DNA from 3 places in the Rhizobium sp. YAF28 genome. Region 3 is predicted to be linked to each of the others. Evidence: predicted binding sites of a transcription regulator. Region 3 holds the regulator's gene; each other region holds the start of a gene.
The links. The regulator PhoB, encoded in region 3, activates phosphate uptake and scavenging genes when phosphate is short. The targets are predictions, from matches to a motif close to TGTCATNNANCTGTCAT.
Positions count from the first base shown of each region.

Region 1 (7,343 bases), on a different contig from region 3:
CCGCCGTGAATGGCGGTTGGCGCGAAGAGCTCGATGCGGCCCTGCCGTCGCTCAGAGAGTTGCAGTCCCGATTTGACGAGGTGTTGGCCGCAGGCGCGGCGTCGATCGCTGCCACCAGCCGTTGCGCGGTTTCGCTGGCAACCCTTCCAGCCGTTGCGAAGCACCATCCCGCGGCCTGCATCGTGTGGTTCGATGCACATGGCGATCTCAATCCACCGGAGGCCAGCCCTACCGGATATCTCGGCGGGCTGGCGCTTGCGGGGCCACTTGGCCTTTGGGATTCCGGTCTCGGTGCGGGTTTAAGCTTTGATCAGGTCGTTCTCGTCGGTCAACGTGACCTCGATCCGTACGAACTGGATCTGATCGCGAAACACGACATCCCGCATATCGAACCAGGAGCCGATCTCGCGACCGACCTTGGGAGAGCGATCGCCGGCCGCCCAGTCTATGTGCATTTCGACTGCGATGTTTTGGAGCCCGGCATCGTGCCGACAGATTACGAATGCGAAGGCGGCTTGTCGCTGGATGATGTGCGAGCCTGCTGCAAGGTTATCGCAGAACATGACTTCGTCGGGATAGAAATTGCCGAGTTCCAGAACTCGTGGGAAGCTGGCGGCCCGCCAGTCTCACCGAGCGCTCTGCTCGATGCCCTGGAGCCGGTTTTGACAAAGAGCTCCCACTAAGCGAATGGCAGCTTAGGTCCTGAATCCGGTCGCCATCCCTGCTGCGTGGCTCATCCTGAAAGCAGACGTGCGAGCGTGGCTCCAATGGTAAGAGCCTGATTTCATTTGTTGTTTGAACGGCGTTCCGGCTCTTTTTTTAACATGATCGAGAGGCGACATACGGTCAGCCGCCCCGTCTTAAACGTAAGTTTGGATTACGGGCGCGTGAGGGCGGCTGTAGTTGTTAGGGGCCGCCACCAAAGAGCGCTCGAAAACGGAAACGTCTGGAAACGTGAGGTTCGAGCGCCGGATCCATGCTGGTATGCGACATCCGCGTATTACCGAATGGACAGTGACAGGCTGGTGTCCACGCAACACAGGAGCGCGTCATGTCGCAGTTAGAAACAAAAGCCCGTAGCACGGGTCCGCAACAGACAAATATGTCCTCGCAGAACAGTTCGGCTCCCGGTGGAGCAAAGCCCGGCGAACTGGTTCCGTCGCGCTATGCGCTTGATATCGGCGACATCGAGGTGATGGTAGTCAGCGATGGGGTTCTGCCGCTGCCAACCGCGATGCTGGGACACAATGCCGAACCGGCCGTCCGTGCCGCCTGGCTGGGCGACATGTTCCTGCCGCCGGACGCTTTCGACTGGTCGCTGAACGTGGTCGTGGTGCGTAGCGGCGCACAGACCATCCTCGTCGATGCGGGGCTCGGGATCGACCCGGACCTGAACCTGCCGCGGGCCGGGCAGTTGATCAAGCGACTGGAGGCCGCGGGCATCGATCTTGGTTCCGTGACCGACGTTGTGCTGACCCACATGCACATGGACCATGTTGGCGGGCTGCTCGTGGAAGGGGTGAAGGAACGGCTGCGTCCGGACCTGCGCATCCATGTGGCCGCCGCCGAGGTCAAATTCTGGGAGGCGCCCGATTTCTCCCACGTCTCCATGCCGCCGGGCTTTCCGGACGCGCTTCGGGCAGCCGCCAAGCGGTTCGCCAAGGAGTACCAAAACCAGCTGCGGCTGTTCGATGAGGAATACGAGGTGGCGCCTGGTGTCGTCGTCTCTCGCACCGGTGGCCACACTCCCGGGCATAGCGTGGTCCGCGTGGCCTCCGGCGGCGACAAGCTGATGTTTGCCGGCGACGCCGTGTTTGCGGTCGGGTTCGAACATCCCGACTGGTTCAACGGTTTCGAACACGACCCCGAAGAGGCGGTGCGCGTTCGTATCCGGCTTCTGCGTGAGCTCGCGGCGACCGGCGAACTGTTGGTGGCCACGCATCTGCCGTTCCCCTCCATCGGCCATGTGGCGGTCGACGGCGAAGCCTTTCGCTGGGTGCCGATCTTCTGGGATTATTGACGGGGTTGTGTCACGCCGCACCAGGCTGAGCGTGGCTCATATCCGTCTCAATCAGCGAGGCCCGGCGAATGCCTGGGCCTCGTTTCATTTTGGCGGCCGTATGCCGCTGGAGCCGCTTCCGGGGCAGGAGCGCTCGCCTGGCAAGATCTCACTTTGCCGGCTCGAAGCGAAGTATGCCGGCGACCCTTGCCTTGGTGCCGGAATCGGAGGGGTGGGAGACGCCGTCCATGACCTGCACCTCCGGAAAGTCGAAGGGGCTGATACCCTCGATGCAGGCGACATTGATGCCGAACTGGTTCGGATTCGAGCGGCGCTGGTGATGGGTATAGATGCCGCAGGTCTTGCAGAAATAATGCTTCGCCGTGCGGGTATTGAATTGATAGAGCGTCAGATTGTCTTCGCCCTCTACGAACTCGATATCCGCAAGCTCAGCCGAGACGGCGATTGCGCCGCGCATGCGGCAGTAGGAGCAGGTGCAGCGGCGGATCGTATTGAATTCGTCCGCCAACCGGAGCCGGAATTTGACGCGGCCGCAGTGGCAGGCCGCATTATGCTCATGTCTCTCGTCGCTCATAATCCGCCTGTCTCTCTCAATGAAATCTCAAACTAGGCCCAGCGCTCGCAGAAGGCTTCGATATCGCTGGACTGAAAATCGGCGAGCCGTTCCATGATGGTCTCGAATGGCCAGTCCCACCAGGCGATCGCGGCAAGTTTTTCCGCAACGTTTCGCGAGAAGCGCTCGCGCAGGAACCTGGCGGGAACGCCGCCGACGATCGTATAGGGCGCAACGTCCTTGGTCACCACCGCGCCTGCCGCGAGCACGGCGCCGTCTCCAACCGTCACACCCGGAAGCACGATGACGCCATGGCCGATCCAGACGTCATTGCCGATGATGGCGCGGTCCGCCTTTCGTTCGGCGAAGAAGGAGTGATCGCGCGCGGCGTCTGCGGAGTAATATTCCGGGCAGTAGGTGAAGCGATGCATCGACGGGCGGTCCATCGGGTGATTGGGCGCGCCGATCCGGACTTCCGCGGCGACGGCGCAGAATTTCCCGATCCTGGCATCACCGACGATGCAGCGCTGGCCGAGATAGGAATAATCCCCGAGTTCGACCGTGTGCAGGGAAGTATTCTCCAGGATCTCGCAGCATTTGCCGATGCTGGAATCCCTGAGGGTAGCGGTCGGGTGGATGACAGTCTCGGCGATCTTGGGGCGGTTCGGCTGGGTGGTCGAGTCCATGGGCAGTCTCCGGATTTCGGTCTGCCTAATCGGGAACGGTGAAGGATATGTGACGCAAGAACGCCGCGATGATCGGCGCACGTGTTCAATGGGCCATGGGTTGCCAGTCCGCCGACCGTGCCGAAGATTTCTGCGCAGAAGGCGTGATCCGCGTCCATTGCGCTCGCGCTATTCCCTCACAGCCCGAAAATGATCTGGCAGGTCGAGGTGTTCGACGGAAAGAACCCGTCTTCGCCAACCGGAACGACCCTGTCGCTCAGCGGCTTCACCCGCGTGATCATTCCGGATTTTGCGGTGACGGCGACGGTGCAGGACACTTCCTGATCATGTTCCGGTGAGAAGATCCGCTTGGTGAGGACCATGTTGCCGATGTATTCCGTCTGGTCATAGGTTCTTGCGGGTATCCGCACCATGCGCGATCGCTGCCAGGTCAGCACGGGCGCTCCGCCTGCAACGCTGCGGTCCGTCGGCGCCCCGAACTTGTCTTCGAATTTCGCGATCGGTTTGCCGCGCCACTGGCTGTCGATCTTGGTATAGGGGGCGGTCAGGGCGGTCCCGAGGTCATCCGAGAGCTTGGCGGCTCCAGCCTGAAGAGTTTTGGCTGCGCCGCAGCCGCAAAGCAGCATCGGCAAGGCGGTGACGACAACAAGCTTTTTCAAAAGTCTCATTTCAAAATTCCGACTTCATAATGATTTCGATCACAGGGATTTTGGCCACAGGCATTTGCGATGACGATTGATTAGCAGCCGGCTATTAACAGGCGCCAAAAACTATCGGTAAAATTGAATATCGAAAAATACGTATAACTTCTGGCGGTATAAATGCCTCTGGCCAAGCCCTATGCCCTTGCGTTTGCACAGCCCGGGCGCTTCCTGTGCTCGGCAGGTTTGGCAGTGCGCCTCAAAGCTCAGTCTGCTTCGGGCCCACAGGTGTTGGAGCGTCGCGATACGCCATGCCAAAGGTGGTTGTTCATCGGTCCCCTTTGCGACAAAACTCTATGAATTTGGCAAAATCCGCGCATATTCATCCAACGGTATGATACGCCGCCGGAGCAATCACTGCTGTGGATCGAAAGCTCGCAGCCATCCTTTCCGCCGATGTTGCCGGTTTCAGCCGCCTTACGGCGCTGGACGAGGAGGGCACGGTTCGTGCTCTCAACGCGTGCCTAAGCCAGATCGCCGAAATAGTGGGCGAGCATGATGGCCGCATCTTCGGCACTGCGGGTGACGGGTTTGTCGCCGAGTTCGCAAGCGCTGTTCAGGCTATCCGGTGCTCGGTTGAAATCCAGCGACGCCTCTCGAGCAATCCAAAAGACATCCCCGGGGATCGCCGCCTGGAGTTCCGCATCGGCGTCAATCTGGGTGACGTCATTGTGTCGGGTGACGATCTGCTGGGCGACGGCGTCAATATCGCCGCGCGCCTGCAGGAGATGGCGCCGCCGTCAGGCATATGCATTTCCGGGTCGGTACGCGAGCATCTCTATGGGAAGGTGCCGTTTACGCTGACGAGCCTCGGCGAACGCTCTATGAAGAATATCCCGAGGCCGATTTCCGTCTTTCGAGTCGACTGGCTGCAGGAGGCGCCTGAAAGCGGGGAGGCCGGGCAAGAGCCAGGGTCAACAAAATCACCATCACCTGCGCCGCGCTTCGGCAGAGACCAGCCGTCGATCGTCGTCATGCCCTTCGACAATCTCAGCGGTCAGGGCGATGAGTATTTCGTGGATGGGGTCGTGGAGGAAATCACCGCGGCGCTCTCGCGCGTTCGGGAATTCTTCGTCATCGCGCGCCAGTCCGCCTTCACCTACAAGGGACGCTTCGTCGACGTGCGTGACCTCGGACGGGAACTCGGCGTCAACTACGTGGTCCAGGGTACGGTTCGGCGCGGAGGAGAGCGGCTGCGGATATCCGTGCAGCTGGTCGATACCGAGACGCGCATGCAGTTCTGGTCAGAGCGTTATGAGGGCGCGGCCGAGGACATATTCGAGCTTCAGGACAGGATCGCGGCTCAGGTGACCGGCGCCATCCATCCGGCCATCCAGAGTGCCGAAACCGAGCTGTCGAAGCGCAAGCCGCCCAGCAGCCTGCGCGCCTATGATCTCGTCATGCGCGCCTATCCGCATCTCTGGGGCCAGAGCAAGGCGACGAACGAGCGGGCAATACCGCTGCTTCTGGATGCCATCGCGATCGACCCTGCTTACGGCCGCGCCCATGCATTTCTGGCATGGTGCTACGCCCAGCACCTTGGCTACATCTGGACCGAGGAACCGGAGCGGGATCTGGAGCGGGCTTTAAAATCTGTCGAAGCCGCAGTGGGCTCCATCGATGATGATCCGACCGCCCTGACCGCCGTCGGCGGGGCGCTCAGCCATTGCGGCGATCAGGAGCGGGCGGCGGCCTATCTTGAGCGGGCGCTGGCGCTCGACCCGAACAATGCCTGGGCATGGGCGCGCTATGGCTGGGTTGCAAGCTACATGGGCGAGACTGGCGCCACGGAGCGGTTCGAACGGGCGCTGACGCTGAGCCCGGCGGATCCGCTTGCCTTCAACATGCGCATGGGCATGGCCCTGTCGCTCGCCATGGCAGGCTCCCTTTCGCAGGCCGTCGCTATTGCCCGGGAGGTCGTCAACAAACATCCCGACGTGACCTGGTGCTACCGGATGATGGCGGCCTGGGCGGCGATGAGCGGCGACGTAAAGACGGCCCGGTGGGCTGCGGGCAAGCTCATGGAGATCGAGCCGCATTTTACGATCGAGCGCTATTTGTCGAGGCCTGTGTTTCAGGGGGTGCCGCAATGGGCGGCCCAGACCGCCGAGGGTCTGCGGCAGGCGGGCTTGCCTGAGCGCTGAGGGTGGTTTTGGGTGGGGGGCCTGTTGAGCCGGAAACGGACTTCGCACGCCGTCCGCGGCGCGCCAGAAGCGACATCGTGTCCCTAGGCGTCGCTTCTTTCGATCATTGCCAGTGATACGGAATGACTTATGTTCGTCGCTGTATTTTCTTCAGGAAGCGGGAATGTTTCATGTGCCGCGCATTGCTCCGCCTGCCATTTGCCGCCTTCCTTTTTCTTCTCGGCTGGGCGGCCGCTCATGCCGATGAAGTCCTGACTTACAAGTGGCAGGGCGTGGACCGCACCGCAATCCTGCATATTCCCAAGGGAGCGGAAGGACACCCCGCACCGCTTGTCATCGTGATGTACGGGTCAGACGACAAGGCCGTGAATTTCCAGAAAAACAGCGGATTTGATGCTGTCGCTGACAGCGAGAACTTCATCACCCTTTATCCGGAAGCGATCGACGGTGCCTGGAATATCAAAAACAGGAAGCCTGTCATCAATGGCGAGCCGGTCGATGACATCGGCTTTTTCCGCACCATGATAGACGATCTGGTGCGCCGCAAGATTGCCGACGGCACAAGGGTCTATGCCACGGGCTTCTCGTTCGGCGCGCTGATGACCTATACGCTGGCCTGCGCGCTTCCCGACAGGATATCAGCGATTGCTCCCGTCGCCAGCGCGATAAACGAAGCGCAGGTCGAAGACTGCAAGCCCGGCCACACCATGCCGGTCATGATGGTGAACGGCACTGATGATGACGTGCAGCGCTACGATGGTTATATCCGCTCATTCGGCAGGCTGCTTTCCGTTCCGGAGACAACGGAATATTGGCGCCGGATCGATGGGTGCACCGGGGAAAATGCCACGGCGCTGCCGCATCTCAACCCGCATGACCTGACCCGCGCCAGTCTGGTCCAATGGTCCGGATGCCAGGCCGATACGGGAGTTCAGTTGTATCGCGTCGAAAACGGCGGCCATTGCTGGCCCCGTCTCGCCAAGTCCGATACCAGCTCCGGTCATGATGATCCGGTAGATGGACCTCGTTTCGGGGGATGCAGCGGCGATATCGAGACAGCGGTTGAGGTGTGGAACTTCTTCAGCGAGTTTCACCGTTGATGATCGAGACATTCACCACGGGTTCTCGTGCTCATCAGCACCAGCGGCACCGCAATCGCGTAGAGGGCGATCACCGAGAGCCAGATGCCGCCCGGCCAGTTCTGTCGCGTCACGAAATAGAGCGATGAAAAGCCGAGCG
Region 1 is NZ_JBFRCX010000022.1:1,322-8,664, forward strand. Features, by position in the region: gene AB4Z13_RS31660 (arginase family protein) at 1-683, shown strand, start outside; gene AB4Z13_RS31665 (MBL fold metallo-hydrolase) at 1,103-2,020, shown strand; gene AB4Z13_RS31670 (GFA family protein) at 2,169-2,594, opposite strand; gene AB4Z13_RS31675 (DapH/DapD/GlmU-related protein) at 2,627-3,259, opposite strand; gene AB4Z13_RS31680 (hypothetical protein) at 3,436-3,927, opposite strand; gene AB4Z13_RS31685 (adenylate/guanylate cyclase domain-containing protein) at 4,323-6,104, shown strand; gene AB4Z13_RS31690 (alpha/beta hydrolase family esterase) at 6,275-7,204, shown strand; gene AB4Z13_RS31695 (TCR/Tet family MFS transporter) at 7,195-7,343, opposite strand, start outside.
Region 1: a site for PhoB is predicted at 3,298-3,314, ahead of AB4Z13_RS31675 (DapH/DapD/GlmU-related protein). Genes of this name have one in related genera too.

Region 2 (7,343 bases), on a different contig from region 3:
GGCGCCCGGGCCGGCATAATCCGGCGCCGGTGGCACCGCGCGCAACGCTGCCTGTCACACCCGCGCCAGCCCGCCCCGCACGTCCTCCGGCTGTACGTGCTGCCCAGGCTCCGGTCGCCCCAACTCCGGTCGCTCAGGCTCCGATAGTTCAGGCCTCAGCAGCTCAGGCTCCAGCAGCTCAGGCTCCAGTAGTCCAAGCACCAGTAATTCAGCCGCCTGTGGTTCAGTCGAATCAGGCACCGGCGGATGTCCGGCCCGCGTCGCGTGTCGAAATCGCCGCACCTGCACTGTCCCCGGTTCGTCCGGCCCGCATGATCGTCGAGAAGGTCGATGCATCGGGCTACGAATTCCCGCCGCGCGCCCTGTTGCAGGAGCCGCCGGAGCGGCTCGGCGAGATCATGTCGCAGGAAACGCTCGAGCAGAATGCCGGCCTCTTGGAAAGCGTGCTGGAAGATTTCGGCATCAAGGGCGAGATCATCCATGTCCGCCCCGGCCCGGTCGTCACACTCTATGAATTTGAGCCGGCGCCGGGTGTAAAATCATCCCGCGTCATCGGCCTTGCCGATGATATCGCCCGCTCCATGTCGGCGCTGTCTGCCCGTGTTGCTGTCGTTCCCGGCCGCAACGTCATCGGCATCGAACTACCAAATGCGACACGTGAAACCGTCTATTTCCGCGAGATGATCGAGAGCGACGATTTCGATAAGAGCGGCTACAAGCTGGCGCTCGGCCTCGGCAAGACGATCGGCGGCGAACCCGTGATCGCCGAGCTTGCCAAGATGCCGCATCTGCTCGTCGCAGGTACCACCGGCTCGGGCAAATCCGTTGCCATCAACACGATGATCCTGTCGCTGCTCTACCGCATGACGCCGGAGCAGTGCCGCCTCATCATGGTCGATCCCAAGATGCTGGAACTCTCCGTCTATGACGGCATTCCGCACCTGCTGACGCCCGTCGTTACCGATCCCAAGAAAGCCGTGATGGCGCTGAAATGGGCGGTGCGCGAGATGGAAGAGCGGTATCGCAAAATGTCGCGCCTCGGCGTGCGCAATATCGACGGCTATAATGGCCGCGTCTCCCAGGCCCGCGAAAAGGGCGAGACCATCCATATCATGGTCCAGGTTGGCTTCGACCGGCAGACGGGTGCGCCGATCGAGGAGCAGCAGGAGCTGGATCTCGCGCCGATGCCCTATATCGTCGTCATCGTCGACGAAATGGCCGACCTGATGATGGTCGCCGGCAAGGAGATCGAAGGGGCGATCCAGCGTCTGGCGCAGATGGCGCGTGCCGCCGGCATCCATCTCATCATGGCAACCCAGCGTCCATCGGTCGATGTCATTACCGGCACGATCAAGGCGAACTTCCCGACCCGCATTTCCTTCCAGGTGACCTCGAAGATCGACAGCCGCACGATCCTCGGCGAACAGGGCGCTGAACAGCTGCTCGGCCAGGGCGACATGCTGCATATGCAGGGCGGCGGCCGCATCTCCCGTGTCCACGGCCCCTTCGTTTCCGACGCGGAAGTCGAAAAGGTCGTGGCACACCTGAAGACGCAGGGCCGGCCGGAATATCTCGATACGGTCACGGCCGGCGAGGAAGAAGAAGCCGAGGATGAAGAGGACGGCGCCGTCTTCGACAAGAGCGCCATGGGCGCCGAGGATGGCGACGAGCTCTACCAGCAGGCCGTCAAGGTCGTCATGCGCGACAAGAAGTGCTCGACCTCCTATATCCAGCGCCGCCTCGGCATCGGCTATAACCGCGCTGCCTCGCTCGTCGAGCGCATGGAGAAGGAAGGGCTGGTCGGCCCGGCAAACCATGTCGGCAAGCGTGAAATTGTCTCGGGGCGCGGCGACGGCGAATAATCGGATCGCGGCTGGTTATCCTTCCTCGGAGGCCAGCCGCAGCGTCTCGAGCACGAAGTCACGCTTGCCGCCGGTATAATAATCCCAATCGTCATTTGCCTCGCCCATGAGCTTCATCTTAAGGGCGGCATAGGCCTCTGCTCTTCCCGGATGTGAGCGCAGATAGTCCCGAAAAGCGATCCGGTCTCCCAGCACGGCATTATCCGTCGTGCAGAGATAAAGCCGCGCGCCGTACGAGCCCTTGCCGCTGGTGAATGTCCAGGTCTGCTGCTGGTACTTGTCGCCATGGAAGGTGTAGGTGCCGAGCGATTGCACACGTTCGATCGCCTCGGGAAGCGCATCCGCATGCACAAAAGCGGCATGCAGATCGATCTTCGGCTTGGCCGCCAGTCCTGGGACGGATGTGCTGCCGACGTGATGAAAGACGGGAAAGAGATCGGCAAGAAACGGCTCAAGCTCGCCGACGATCTGACGGAAGAGAGACGGCCATTCCGGGTCATAGTCGACGACACGAATGGCCATTCTCGTTTCCTGTCTCGTTCAGACGATTTCCTTCAGGAAACCATCCAGGATGTCGATCATCTTGCGCTCGGCCTCTTCCAGCGAGTCACTGTTGTCGAGCTCCACGACATCGTAGTCGCCACGCACCGTCAGCGGGCCGCGGGCGAGGCGGGCCATGATGTCCTCATGCGTCTCGCGGCCGCGCGCTTCCAGGCGGCTGGCCAGCACTTCCGGGCGAGCCGTCACATTGATGACCTTCAGCCGCGGAAAGGCGGCTTGGAAACGGTGCAGCGCCGAACGTGAACCATTCGCAACGACAATGTGGCCCTTGGAAAGTGCTACGGAAACCTCCCCCGGGATGGCGTATTTGAGACCATGCGCCTCCCACCAGACGGCAAAGGCGCCGGCCTGCTCCATCGATGCGAATCCGGCATCCGAAACGGCGAGATGCTCTTCTCCGCCGGCAGCGCCGTCACGGGTGATGATGCGGCGGGCAAAATGCACGTCTTCCCGGCGATCGAAATGCCGGGCCGCAAGGTTCATCAGCGTGTCTTTGCCAGCCCCGCTCGGACCGACGACGACGACCATGATGCCGCGCTCGGCACCGGCGCCCGGATGGGGTTCGTGTGACATCATCATGCGACACGGCGTCCTTCACGCCAGACGGAACGGGTCACCGGCACGCCATGCGAGCGGTGGACGCGGACAAGATCGGCACGCAGGCCGGTTTCGATGCGGCCGCGATCGTTGAGGCTGACGGTGCGTGCTGGCGTTGCCGTCACCATTGCAATTGCCTTCGACAACGTAATGCCCTCAACTTCGTCGGCAAGGATGAAAGGCGCATGCAGCAGGCTGAGCGGCACATAGTCGGATGAAAGCACGTCGAGAACACCGAGCTGCGCCAGATCACGCGCGGCGATATTGCCGGAGTGCGATTTGCCGCGCACGATGTTCGGCGCGCCCATCAGAACGCTCATGCCGTTTTCATGCGACAGCCGGGCTGCGTCTATGCTGGTCGGGAATTCGGCCAGGCGAACGCCGTTTTCAATCGCCTCGTCGACATGGGAAGATGTGGCGTCGTCATGGCTCGCAACTGTGATGCCGCGTTCGGCGCAGACCTTGGAGATCGCGTCGCGATTTGGTGTCGAATTGCGATCGGACTCGGCGATGCGTCTGGCGCAGAAGCGGGCGAACTCCTCATCGGAAAGACCGCGCTTCTTCTGATAGTAAAAGATGTACTGGTCCATTGTCTGGAACTGGCGCTGGCCGGGCGCATGGTCCATCAGCGAGACGAGACGAACATAAGGGTCGTTTTCAAAATCGGCGAAGTGCTGCAGCACGTTGTCGGCTGAAACCTCGCAACGCAGATGGATGAGATGCTCGGCACGCAGGCGCCCTTCCTTTTCGGCGGACTGAATGGCATCGGCCATCTCGCGCATTTCGCCGTGCTCGAAGCCGCCGTCTTCGTCAGCACCCATGCGCAGGCAGTCGAAGACCGTGGTGATGCCCGAGGTGACGATCTGCGCATCATGGGCCTGGATGGCCGCCGTCTTGTTCCAGCGGATGCCCGGACGCGGCGAATAGTGGCCTTCCAGATGGTCCGTGTGCAGCTCGACGAGACCGGGAATGATGTAGTCGCCCTCAAAGTCTTCGCCGGCTACCGAATTGCCTTCCGAAATATCGGCGATCTTGCCGTCGCGGATCAGGATAGAGCCCGAAAGAATATCGTCCTCGAGAACGATACGGGCGTTTGAAAGAACGGTTTCTTTGCTCATGTCAGAAAATCTTTCAGCTTTTGGCGCCAGCAAGAGGCAGCCATGTGTGGACTTTGAAAGGCGCGCCGCGCGCCTCCTCGCTAAAGACGGCAAGGCCGGAAATGCGAAGCGGCCTGCCGGTAAAAGCTGCGAAACGCTCCGTCAGGATCGCCCTCATCACTTCCGCGCGCTCTTCCGGCACCTGGCCGGTTAACGTCATGTGGAAGCCGAAGTCATCCATGACATATGGATAGCCCCAGCGCATGAGATTATTGCGCTGGCTCTCAGAGAGCCTTTCCGGTTTGCGCCTGATAATATCGGCCTCGGAAAGTGCCGCCCGGAATGGTTCGAAAGACTTTACCACCTTTGCCGCGAAATCCTGAAGCGGTTGGTGCAGCGAACCTGGCACAAGAGCAAAGAAGCGACCGAGCTGGCCGAGCACCAGCTCCGGGATTTCAAAGGCCGGCGTGTTGGCGGCGAAATCTTCGACGACCGCCATCAGGTCCTTTTCGGTCACGGTGGAGGCAAGCTCGAAGGGCGCCTTGATCGTCGCATGGAAGCCATAGCGGCGCGGATCCGCTGTCAATTCGAATTGTTCGCCAGCCGGCAATGTCTCGTATTCGGGTGCAGGATAGGCCTCGCCGGTAAAGGCATCACGGCCGAGCCAGACGGAGGCCGCATCCGTCAGGGGATCATCCTTGGACGGCGAAAAATAGAGAGCGTAGCGCAAGGCTTTTATCCTGGAGATCGTCCGAACGGGGAGGGCAATGTGCAGTGATTTGGCGGCGAACCGCAAGCACGCTCCGGCTAAAAGATTTCCATGACAGAATGATGATGACGGCAGGGCCGTCATCATCTTTTACTTGGGCTCAATGACCGGCCTGGGTGCCCATCAGGCGATGGCGCAGCGCGTTCGATGCGGCGTCGAACAGGAAGACGACGATCAGGATCAGGATGACCATGTAGGCGACATTTTCCCAGTTGGAGTTGGTGCGCATGGCCTCCCAGAGCTTGAGACCGATACCGCCGGCGCCGACGGCGCCAATGATCGTTGCGCCGCGCACGTTCGATTCCCACTGGTAGAGTGTCTGGCTGACGATAACAGGAACGATCTGCGGCATGATGCCGTACCGATGAACGAGTACGGTCGAGGCGCCTGTCGACTTCACGCCTTCACGCGGCTTGTTGTCGATGTTCTCAAGGCCTTCCGAATAGAGCTTTCCAAGCGTGCCGGTCTCCGTGAGGAAGATGGCGCCGGAACCGGCAAGCGGACCCGGACCGAAGGCGCGCGTCAGGAAGAGCGCCCAGATCAGCATGTCGACCGAGCGCAGGAAATCAAAGGAGCGTTTCAGAGCCTGATTGAGGAACCTGTTCGGCGTGATGTTACGCGCCGCCATGAAGGCGAGCGGGAAGGCCGCGAGCGAGCCGAGCAGCGTGCCGAGGAAGGCCATCACGATGGTCTGGAAGAGCTTGGTCCAGACGTCGCCATGCTGCCATTCGCTGTTGTTCCAGATGCTATCGAAGGCGAGTGACAGGTTCGACTGGTCGGGATGGATGCGCGGGCCGGAAACGATAAGGCTGATGACTTCGCTTGCCGGCTTGTCGAAAAAGGGCGACTGCGTGTCGAAGACAAAGTTCGCCCAGCCGATGAAGCGCTTGCGCACCTTCACGCGATCGACCGAGATGCTGACATCGCCGGCAAAGCCAAGATTGGCGAGCACGTTATCGTCATAGACCGTCATCCAGTTCGGAACCGGACCTACAACCTTCGGCGCGCCACTGGTAACGTCGACCGGCACCGTGACGCCATGGGCTGTGATCACCGTCTGGCTCTTGCTGACGGTCACCGTGCGGCCGCTGCCGCTGACGAGAACCGTGATGCTGCCATCGGCATTGGCCTTCACCCAGTCCGGATGCGGATCGTCGCCAAGCGGCGAAAAGCGCGGGTAACGTGTCTGGATCGTGCCATCATCCTCGAGACGGAATTCCGGCTGCACATCGTAGCTGATCCACTGGCTCATATAGATGCCGAAGCGTTCCCAATGGGCTTCGGCGATGACTTTCGGCAGGTCGAAGAACCAGACGGCGTAGCTGCCGTAGAGGATCGTCGCGAGAACGATCAGCAGGCCACCGAAACGCTGGCGAAAGGACCGGTGGAAATATTCCGGGTAGCGCGTTTCGATCTCATGCATGCGGTTTGCGTCGATTACCGTCATGGCGGCCTCAATGTTGCAGGAGGAAGGCGTGTTCGCCGACGAGCCGGCGGCGCAGCCAGGCGGAGAACTGGTCGACCGCGACGATCGTCACGAAGAGCAACAGCACCAGCGCCACGGTCTTGGCACCGAAGCCGCGGGAAATGGAGAGCTTGAGCTCTTCACCGATACCGCCGCCGCCGACGGCGCCGATGATGGTGGATGCGCGCACGTTGATCTCAAGGCGCAGCAGCGCGTAGGACGCATAGTTCGGCATGACCTGCGGCAGCGCGGCGAAACGCACGCGCTCTATCCAGTTCGCGCCGACGGCCCTCATGCCTTCGTCCGGTTTCATGTCGATATTCTCGGCGACTTCGTAGAAGAGCTTGCCGAGTGCGCCGATCGTATGGAGCGTGATCGCGATGATGGCGGCTACCGGACCGATCGACAGGATTGCCGAAAACAGGCCGGCGATGACGATCTCGGGAAAAGCGCGCAGAAATTCCATGAGGCGCTTGGTAAAGATGCGCAGCGGCCAGTTCTTCGTCAGATTGCGCGCTGCAAAGAAGCTGAGCGGAACCGCGAAGATGAAGGCGATGATGGTCGAGACGAGCGCGATATTGATCGTGATGATCATCAGCTCGAAATATTCGGGAATATAGAAATCGCCCCAGACGTAGACGCGGCCCTTGAAGAAGTTGAATTCTTCGCCGCCCTTGTCGTTCGGGCTCGCTATGTCGAAAAGCGCGCGCCAGACGTCGGCCCAGTCCTTCGGGATCAGCCAGCTCAGGAAGTCGAAAAGGTGCGGAAGGCGGTCGAAGAAGTGACCGGCATTGCTTTCGTCGGCAAAACGCACGGAGCTTACGAAGGCCGCGAACAGGATGACCAGACCGAGGATGGTGTAGAAGCGCCGCCTGGCGATCATCTTGTCCCAAGCGGTGGCGATATCCTTCGTGCTCTGCATCGGCACATGCGGTTGTGTATCGGCAATAGTCATGAGCGCCTCGCCTGGTCACAAGAAAAAGGGCGGCCGT
Region 2 is NZ_JBFRCX010000014.1:119,869-127,211, forward strand. Features, by position in the region: gene AB4Z13_RS27640 (DNA translocase FtsK) at 1-1,862, shown strand, start outside; gene AB4Z13_RS27645 (GrpB family protein) at 1,878-2,384, opposite strand; gene phnN (phosphonate metabolism protein/1,5-bisphosphokinase (PRPP-forming) PhnN) at 2,403-2,996, opposite strand; gene AB4Z13_RS27655 (alpha-D-ribose 1-methylphosphonate 5-triphosphate diphosphatase) at 2,999-4,138, opposite strand; gene AB4Z13_RS27660 (DUF1045 domain-containing protein) at 4,152-4,847, opposite strand; gene phnE (phosphonate ABC transporter, permease protein PhnE) at 4,987-6,333, opposite strand; gene phnE (phosphonate ABC transporter, permease protein PhnE) at 6,341-7,306, opposite strand.
Region 2: a site for PhoB is predicted at 4,938-4,954, ahead of AB4Z13_RS27660 (DUF1045 domain-containing protein). Genes of this name have one in related genera too.

Region 3 (7,343 bases):
GCCTATGTGGCTGCGCGCAGCCGCGCGATGGCGCTTTCCGGAGGCAGGTCTTCTGCCCTGCATTCGCGGCCGGCCTATTATGGCTCCTATGCCGCGATCTGGGCTGTTCTGCCTTCCCTGATCGTTCTGTTTGCCTGGCTGGCTATCAGCCCGGGCATCATCTCTTCCTCCGTTCGCGGCGCCTTTCCTGACGACGTGAAGGCGCAACCGGTCGTCCAGCAGGACCTCGCCTACAGCATGGTCGCCACGGTTGCCCGCGGCATGAACCTGCTGACCTCGGATGAGGTTTCCTCCTTGTCGAGCAATCCTGCGGGTCTGCAGGCAAAGCTCAGCGAGAAGGGCGTACCGCTCGCCGGCGAGCCGCAGCCCTACATGATCGCTGCCGCAAAGACCCTGAACTCGGAGAGCATGACGAGCCGCGTCATCATGACGGCGATCGTGCTGCTCATATCTGTCGCAGGTGCTTTCTATGCGCTGCGCTCCGTTGCTCCGCGCTTCCGTGCCCGCAACCGTGTCGAGCGCGTTATGCTCTGGGCGCTGCTCGTTGCATCCTCCATCGCCATTCTGACGACGATCGGCATCGTGCTCTCGATGCTGACAGAAGCGAGCCGCTTCTTCGCCGTCGTTCCCTTCGTCGACTTCTTCTTCGGAACGGTCTGGGATCCGCGTTTTGCCGGTGCGGGCAGCTCCTCCTTCGGCCAGTTCGGGCTCATCCCACTCCTGCTCGGCACGCTCTATATCGGCCTGGTCGCCATGCTGGTCGCCGTGCCGGTCGGCCTCTTTGCCGCCATCTACATGGCCGAGTATGCTTCTTCGAGAGTGCGCTCGATCGCCAAGCCGCTTCTCGAAGTGCTCGCCGGCATTCCGACGATCGTCTATGGCTTCTTTGCACTCGTCACCGTCGGGCCGTTCCTGCGTGATTTCTCGGCGCAGATCAGCGGTCTTTTGAGCGGCAGCTATACGAACTTCATCCAGGCACAGAGCGTCATCACCGCAGGCATCGTCATGGGCATCATGCTGATCCCTTACGTTTCCTCGCTGTCGGACGATATCATCACCGCAGTTCCGCGGGCACTGCGTGACGGCTCGCTCGGTCTCGGCGCCACACGCTCCGAAACCATCAAAAAGGTGGTCTTGCCCGCAGCCCTTCCCGGTATCGTCGGCGCGCTGCTGATGACCGCTTCGCGTGCCATCGGTGAAACCATGATCGTGGTTCTGGCCGCCGGTGTCGCCGCCCGTATCCAGATCAATCCCTTCGAGCCGATGACGACAGTGACCGTCAAGATCGTCAACCAGCTGACCGGCGACCTTGAGTTCACCTCGCCGCAGACGCTGGTTGCCTTCGCACTTGGCATCACGCTGTTCTGCATCACGCTTTGCCTCAACATCTACGCGCTCTATATCGTGCGCAAATATCGGGAGCAGTACGAATGACGAATATTGTTTCCCCCGTCGCCGGCGTTACCGTTTCTAAGGCGCCCGCGCGTCGCGATATCGGCATCAAGCGTCGCTACGCTGCCGAGCGCCGGTTCCAGGCCTATGGCATCGCAGCCATAGCATTCGGCCTCGTCTTCCTCTTCATTCTGCTTTGGACGGTCATCAGCAACGGCTATACGGCCTTCCTACAGACGTCGATCACCCTGCCGATCGAATTCTCCGAGAAGACGATCGACCCGGACAACAAGCGTGCAACCGACCCTTCGGTGCTGGTCGCTGCCAACTATCCGGTTCTGCTACGCGACGCGATCGTCAAGCAGCTCGGCATCAATGCCGCAAGCCGTCCTGACGTGCGCGATGCATCCGCCATGCTGTCCAAGGGGGCGCCCATTCAGCTGCGCGACATGGTCGTTGCCGACCCGTCGATCATTGGCAAGACCGTCAATATTACAGTGCTTGCAGATGCCAATATCGACAGCGCCAACAAGGGCCAGATCAATCTTTCGGTCGATGAGAAGAACCGTAAGGTCAACGACAAGCAGGTTGCCTGGATGAATGAGCTGAAGGCGAGCGGTGCTCTCCACAAGACGTTCAACACCGGCCTCTTCGTCAACGGCAATTCCAGCCGTCCGGAAGCCGCAGGTCTCGGCGTCGCCCTCATCGGCTCGCTCTACCTGATGCTGATCGTTCTCGTGCTTTCGCTGCCGATCGGCGTCGCTGCCTCGATTTACCTTGAGGAATTCGCGCCGAAGAACAAGCTGACGGACCTGATCGAGGTCAATATCAACAACCTCGCCGCCGTCCCGTCGATCGTCTACGGTCTGCTCGGCCTGTCGGTCTTCATCAACTTCGCCGGCCTGCCGCGTTCGGCACCGCTGGTCGGCGGCCTGGTGCTGACGCTGATGACGCTGCCGACGATCATCATCGCCACGCGTGCAGCGCTCCGTGCCGTGCCGCCGTCGATCCGCGCGGCTGCCCTCGGCCTCGGCGCCTCGAAGATGCAGATGGTGTTTCACCACGTGCTGCCGCTTGCAATGCCCGGCATCCTGACCGGCACGATCATCGGCCTTGCCCACGCACTCGGCGAAACTGCGCCGCTGCTGCTGATCGGCATGGTCGCCTTCGTCGCCCAGGCGCCGAGCAGTCCACTCGATCCCTCCACGGCGCTTCCGGTTCAGGTCTACATGTGGGCCAACGAAGCCGAGCGCGCATTCGTGGAAAGAACCTCGGGTGCCATTATCGTCCTGCTCCTGTTCCTGATCGTCATGAACATGGGAGCTATCCTCTTGCGTCGTCGCTTTGAGCGCCGCTGGTAAACGGAGTAGAGATCATGAACATGTTGACGGAAGCTGCAGTTGAGAAGGCGCTGGACCAGAAAATGAGCAACGTCCCGTATAAGATGATCGGACAGGATGTCTCCGTTTATTACGGCGAGAAGCGCGCGCTTTTCGATGTCAATCTGAACGTCCGCGAAAACACCGTGACCGCCCTGATCGGCCCGTCGGGCTGCGGCAAGTCCACCTTCCTGCGGTCGCTGAACCGCATGAACGACACGATCGATGGCTGCCGCGTCACCGGCAAGATCACGCTCGACAGCGACGATATCTACGATCCTGACATCGACGTCGTCGAACTCCGCGCCCGTGTCGGCATGGTGTTCCAGAAGCCGAATCCGTTCCCGAAAACAATCTATGAAAACGTCTCCTACGGACCGCGCATCCACGGCCTCGCCAAATCCAAGGCCGACCTGGACCAGATCGTCGAGACGAGCCTGCAGCGCGCCGGCCTCTGGAATGAGGTCAAGGATCGCGTGCATGAATCCGGCACCGGCCTTTCCGGCGGTCAGCAGCAGCGTCTGTGCATCGCACGCGCCGTTGCCGTCAGCCCGGAAGTCATCCTGATGGACGAGCCCTGCTCGGCGCTCGACCCGATCGCGACTGCCAAGGTCGAAGAGCTGATCCATGAGCTGCGTGAAAACTACACCATCGTCATCGTGACGCATTCCATGCAGCAGGCCGCGCGCGTATCACAGCGTACGGCCATGTTCCACCTCGGCAACCTGGTCGAGGAAAACGACACCGACAAGATGTTCACCAATCCCGACGATCCGCGCACCCAGGACTATATCATGGGCCGGTTCGGCTGATTTTGGCGATGTGAAGCCTTCCCGATTTTCGAGGACAAAGCCCCATGGCATCGACACATATTTTTTCCGCTTACGATGACGATCTGAAATTCCTGTCCCGGCGCATTTCCGAGATGGGTGGTCTTGCCGAACAGATGGTCGGCGAGGCCGTCCGTGCGCTGGTCAACGGCGACACTGCGCTCGCCCAGAAGGTCATTTCCGACGACGTGATCCTTGATCACGCGGAACGCGAAATCAACGACAAGGCGATCGTCACGATCGCCCGTCGCCAGCCGATGGCCTCCGACCTTCGCGAGATCATGGGTTCGATCCGCATCGCCGCCGACCTCGAGCGTGTCGGCGACCTCGGCAAGAACACCGCAAAGCGCGTCATCGCCGTCCAGAGCACCGGCGTTCCGCGCAAGCTCGCCCGCGGTCTCGAGCATCTCTCCGAACTGGCGCTCGTCCAGCTCAAGGAAGTGCTCGACGTCTATACGACGCGTTCTGCGGACAAGGCCAAGTCCATCCGCGAGCGCGACGACGAGATCGACGCGATGTACACCTCGCTGTTCCGCGAACTCCTCACCTACATGATGGAAGATCCGCGCAACATCACGAGCTGCACGCATCTTCTCTTCTGCGCCAAGAACATCGAGCGCATCGGCGACCATGCGACCAACATCGCTGAGACGATCTATTACATGGCAACCGGCGCCCAGCCGGAGGGTGAGCGTCCGAAGGACGACAGCTCCAATACCGTCGGTGCGGTGACGGAGTAATCCGGACCTGCCAATTGCGTGCGCGCCCTGCGCTGGGGCGCGCAAAGGTCGCAGCCAATTCCAAGTTTCTGCATGGTCCGTTGCTTAAATCACCCCCGGTTTAAGGATCATGCATTAGGAGACTGACACGCATGATCCCAAGAGTTGCAGTTGTTGAAGATGAAGAGGCGCTGAGTGTGCTTCTCCGCTACAACCTCGAGGCTGAAGGTTTCGAGGTGGATACGATCCTCCGTGGCGACGAGGCCGAAATCCGGCTTCAGGAGCGCACGCCGGACCTGCTCATCCTTGACTGGATGCTGCCGGGCGTTTCCGGCATCGAACTCTGCCGCCGGCTGCGCATGCGGCCGGAGACCGAGCGCCTGCCGATCATCATGCTGACGGCACGCGGCGAAGAGAGCGAACGCGTTCGCGGTCTCTCGACCGGCGCGGACGACTATGTCGTCAAGCCCTTCTCCACGCCGGAACTCGTTGCCCGCGTCAAGGCGATGCTGCGACGCGCCCGTCCGGAGGTTCTCTCCACCGTTCTGAAGTGTGGTGATATCGAGCTCGATCGCGAAACCCATCGCGTTCATCGCAAGAGCCGCGAAGTGCGCCTCGGCCCGACCGAATTCCGCCTGCTCGAATTCCTGATGTCGTCGCCGGGCAGGGTCTTCTCCCGCTCGCAGCTTCTGGATGGCGTCTGGGGCCACGATATCTACGTGGACGAACGTACCGTCGACGTCCATGTCGGGCGCCTGCGTAAGGCGCTGAACTTCTCCAACATGCAGGATGTCATCCGCACCGTCCGCGGCGCGGGATATTCCATGGAAGCCTGATCCGAGTGATCGGAGGTCCAGACGGGTCGCTCGCTTGCCGGGCGGCCCGTTTGCTTATCTGGTGTCCTTCTGAAGAAACAGCGATGGGTAGGCCCGCCCTGTCCGTCGAGCTTGAAGCGACCTGTCTCGGCGAAGCACAGCTTCTTCTGGAAGCCGACACTAGGCGCCGAAAGCGAACTTCAAGAGGGTTTGCTTTCTACAGACGAATGCGTGCAAGAACTCGATCAAGAGCCTTTTGCAGAGCCACAGCGCCACCGAAATCGCGAAAGTCTTCGAGCACCTGTTCATTCAATCCGCCCTTGGTCGAATGCTCGCCGATGAGTTCATCAAAACTCGCGACAGGTTTCGAACGGGCAGCATGGGCGAGGCCGGAAAACAATTGACGGAGGTAGGCGTCGCCAGCCGTTCTCGAAAGCCCTTGGCTCTGCAGCCAGGTCGACGTCGCGTCCAGGATGCCGAAATAGGTGGCCATCAGGCAGCTCGCCACCGCGAGAAGTTCGAACTCAGGTCTGTTTTCAACCTGGATCGCCGTTCCGAGCGCCGAAAAGAGGGCGTGGGAAACCTCGTCGGGCGGGTAGATCGCAGTCGCGCCCTGAAGATCTGCGATGAACGGAAGTGGAATTGCCAGGCTCAGGCGAACTGGCTGATCGATCCACGCCAGCAGTTGATCCATTGGCGTGGCCGCGACGAAGCTGATGACATGGTGGCCCGGCCGAAATCGGAGCGAGCGGATGACCTCCTCGGCAATTTGCGGCCTCACCGCCACAAATACGAGATCGGATCGGTCGAGAACATCCTGGTTCCCCAAAGCGATCGACACATTCCGGTTTGCCGCCGCAAGGCGGGCGGCGACGCTTGCGCTGCGCGGTGACAGCACGATCGGTGTGTCGCGAAACGCTGTCTTGCCCAATCCGGTGACGACGGCCTCGGTAATCGTGCCCGTCCCGACGAACCCCATTGTCATCCGCTTTGGATCGATCTCCATTGGCACCCCTGACCGACTGTTTGCGCCGTGCTACTCCACGAGAATACCGCATCTGCATCAGAAAATCGCGTTACAGCGCCATGACCACCGTTCCATGCCAGCCTGGGGCTGAAACACATCGGTGGTGTTGGCCACGTAACTTCGCATTGTCAGGCATGGTGAACGACCGGCAGAGATCGGCCTCCGGCAGATAGTCGTGGTCAGGAGCGGTTTTCCAGTCCTCCTGTGCCGGCTAAAAAAATCACCCCTCCGCGCATAGGCGAGGAGGGGTGATGGTACGTTGCGTCTGTTGGAAGATCGCGGGTCAGGCGACCCGGACAGCCTTGCGGCGTTCGCTGACCGGCTGGTAGGCGAGGCGCTGGTGATAGTTGCAATAGGGCGAGGAATCCGGGGAGTCGCAGCCGCAGAAGTAGAAGTCGTCCTTCAGCGGATCGCCGACCGGCCACTTGCAGGTGCGCTCCGTCAGTTCCGTCAGGCCAAGGCGGCGTGAAATCGGCACGACCACATTCTTGGCCGGCACGTATTCCATTTCCTCGACCGTTTCGATCTCGATCTCTTCCTTCAGCATCGTTGCGCCCTGCTGGCGGGTAACGGTGCGGGTGGTGATGCGAGACGCATAGTTCGGGGCGCGCGGAGCCGACGTATTGCGCTTCGTTGCGCGCGCAGCGGTTGCCGTGCCGCCGGCCTTGGCGCGGCCGGGAAGACTGAGCCGGTGAACCTTGCCGATAACAGCGTTTCTACTCACTCCGCCAAGCTGCGCAGCGATCTGGCTGGCGCTCAGCCCCTCTGACCAAAGCTTCTTGAGCTTCTCGACACGCTCGTCTGTCCAGTTCATTGCCCTGTCTCCACCTTTCGCGTTGGTGATGGCAGAATCCCTCACCGTTGCCTCGGAAGTCTCCGAAGCAAGAAACGCCTGATCAATTTTGGTGACTAGTTCCGCCGCATGCAGTCTAGTAATTGAACTTTAACCTAGTGTGAGCCTGACTCTGTGACAAGAGTCGCGTGAATCCGATGAATCCGAATTCGGGGTTTTCCCCAACTTGCTTCCCCGGAGAGTCATTTCTGCAACATTAGCTGTTGATAGACCTGCAAGTCTGATTTGAGGCTTGACGCATGTGCTAAATCCTCAGTTTTGTTGACATTGCAGTGCGAAAAGTAAATAGTGCTTCCTGCCGCCGCAAGGCGGCATTTTTGATTTTTCG
Region 3 is NZ_JBFRCX010000004.1:324,682-332,024, forward strand. Features, by position in the region: gene pstC (phosphate ABC transporter permease subunit PstC) at 1-1,434, shown strand, start outside; gene pstA (phosphate ABC transporter permease PstA) at 1,431-2,753, shown strand; gene pstB (phosphate ABC transporter ATP-binding protein PstB) at 2,768-3,583, shown strand; gene phoU (phosphate signaling complex protein PhoU) at 3,628-4,341, shown strand; gene phoB (phosphate regulon transcriptional regulator PhoB) at 4,473-5,156, shown strand; gene AB4Z13_RS11665 (pyrroline-5-carboxylate reductase) at 5,353-6,141, opposite strand; gene AB4Z13_RS11670 (GcrA family cell cycle regulator) at 6,446-6,976, opposite strand.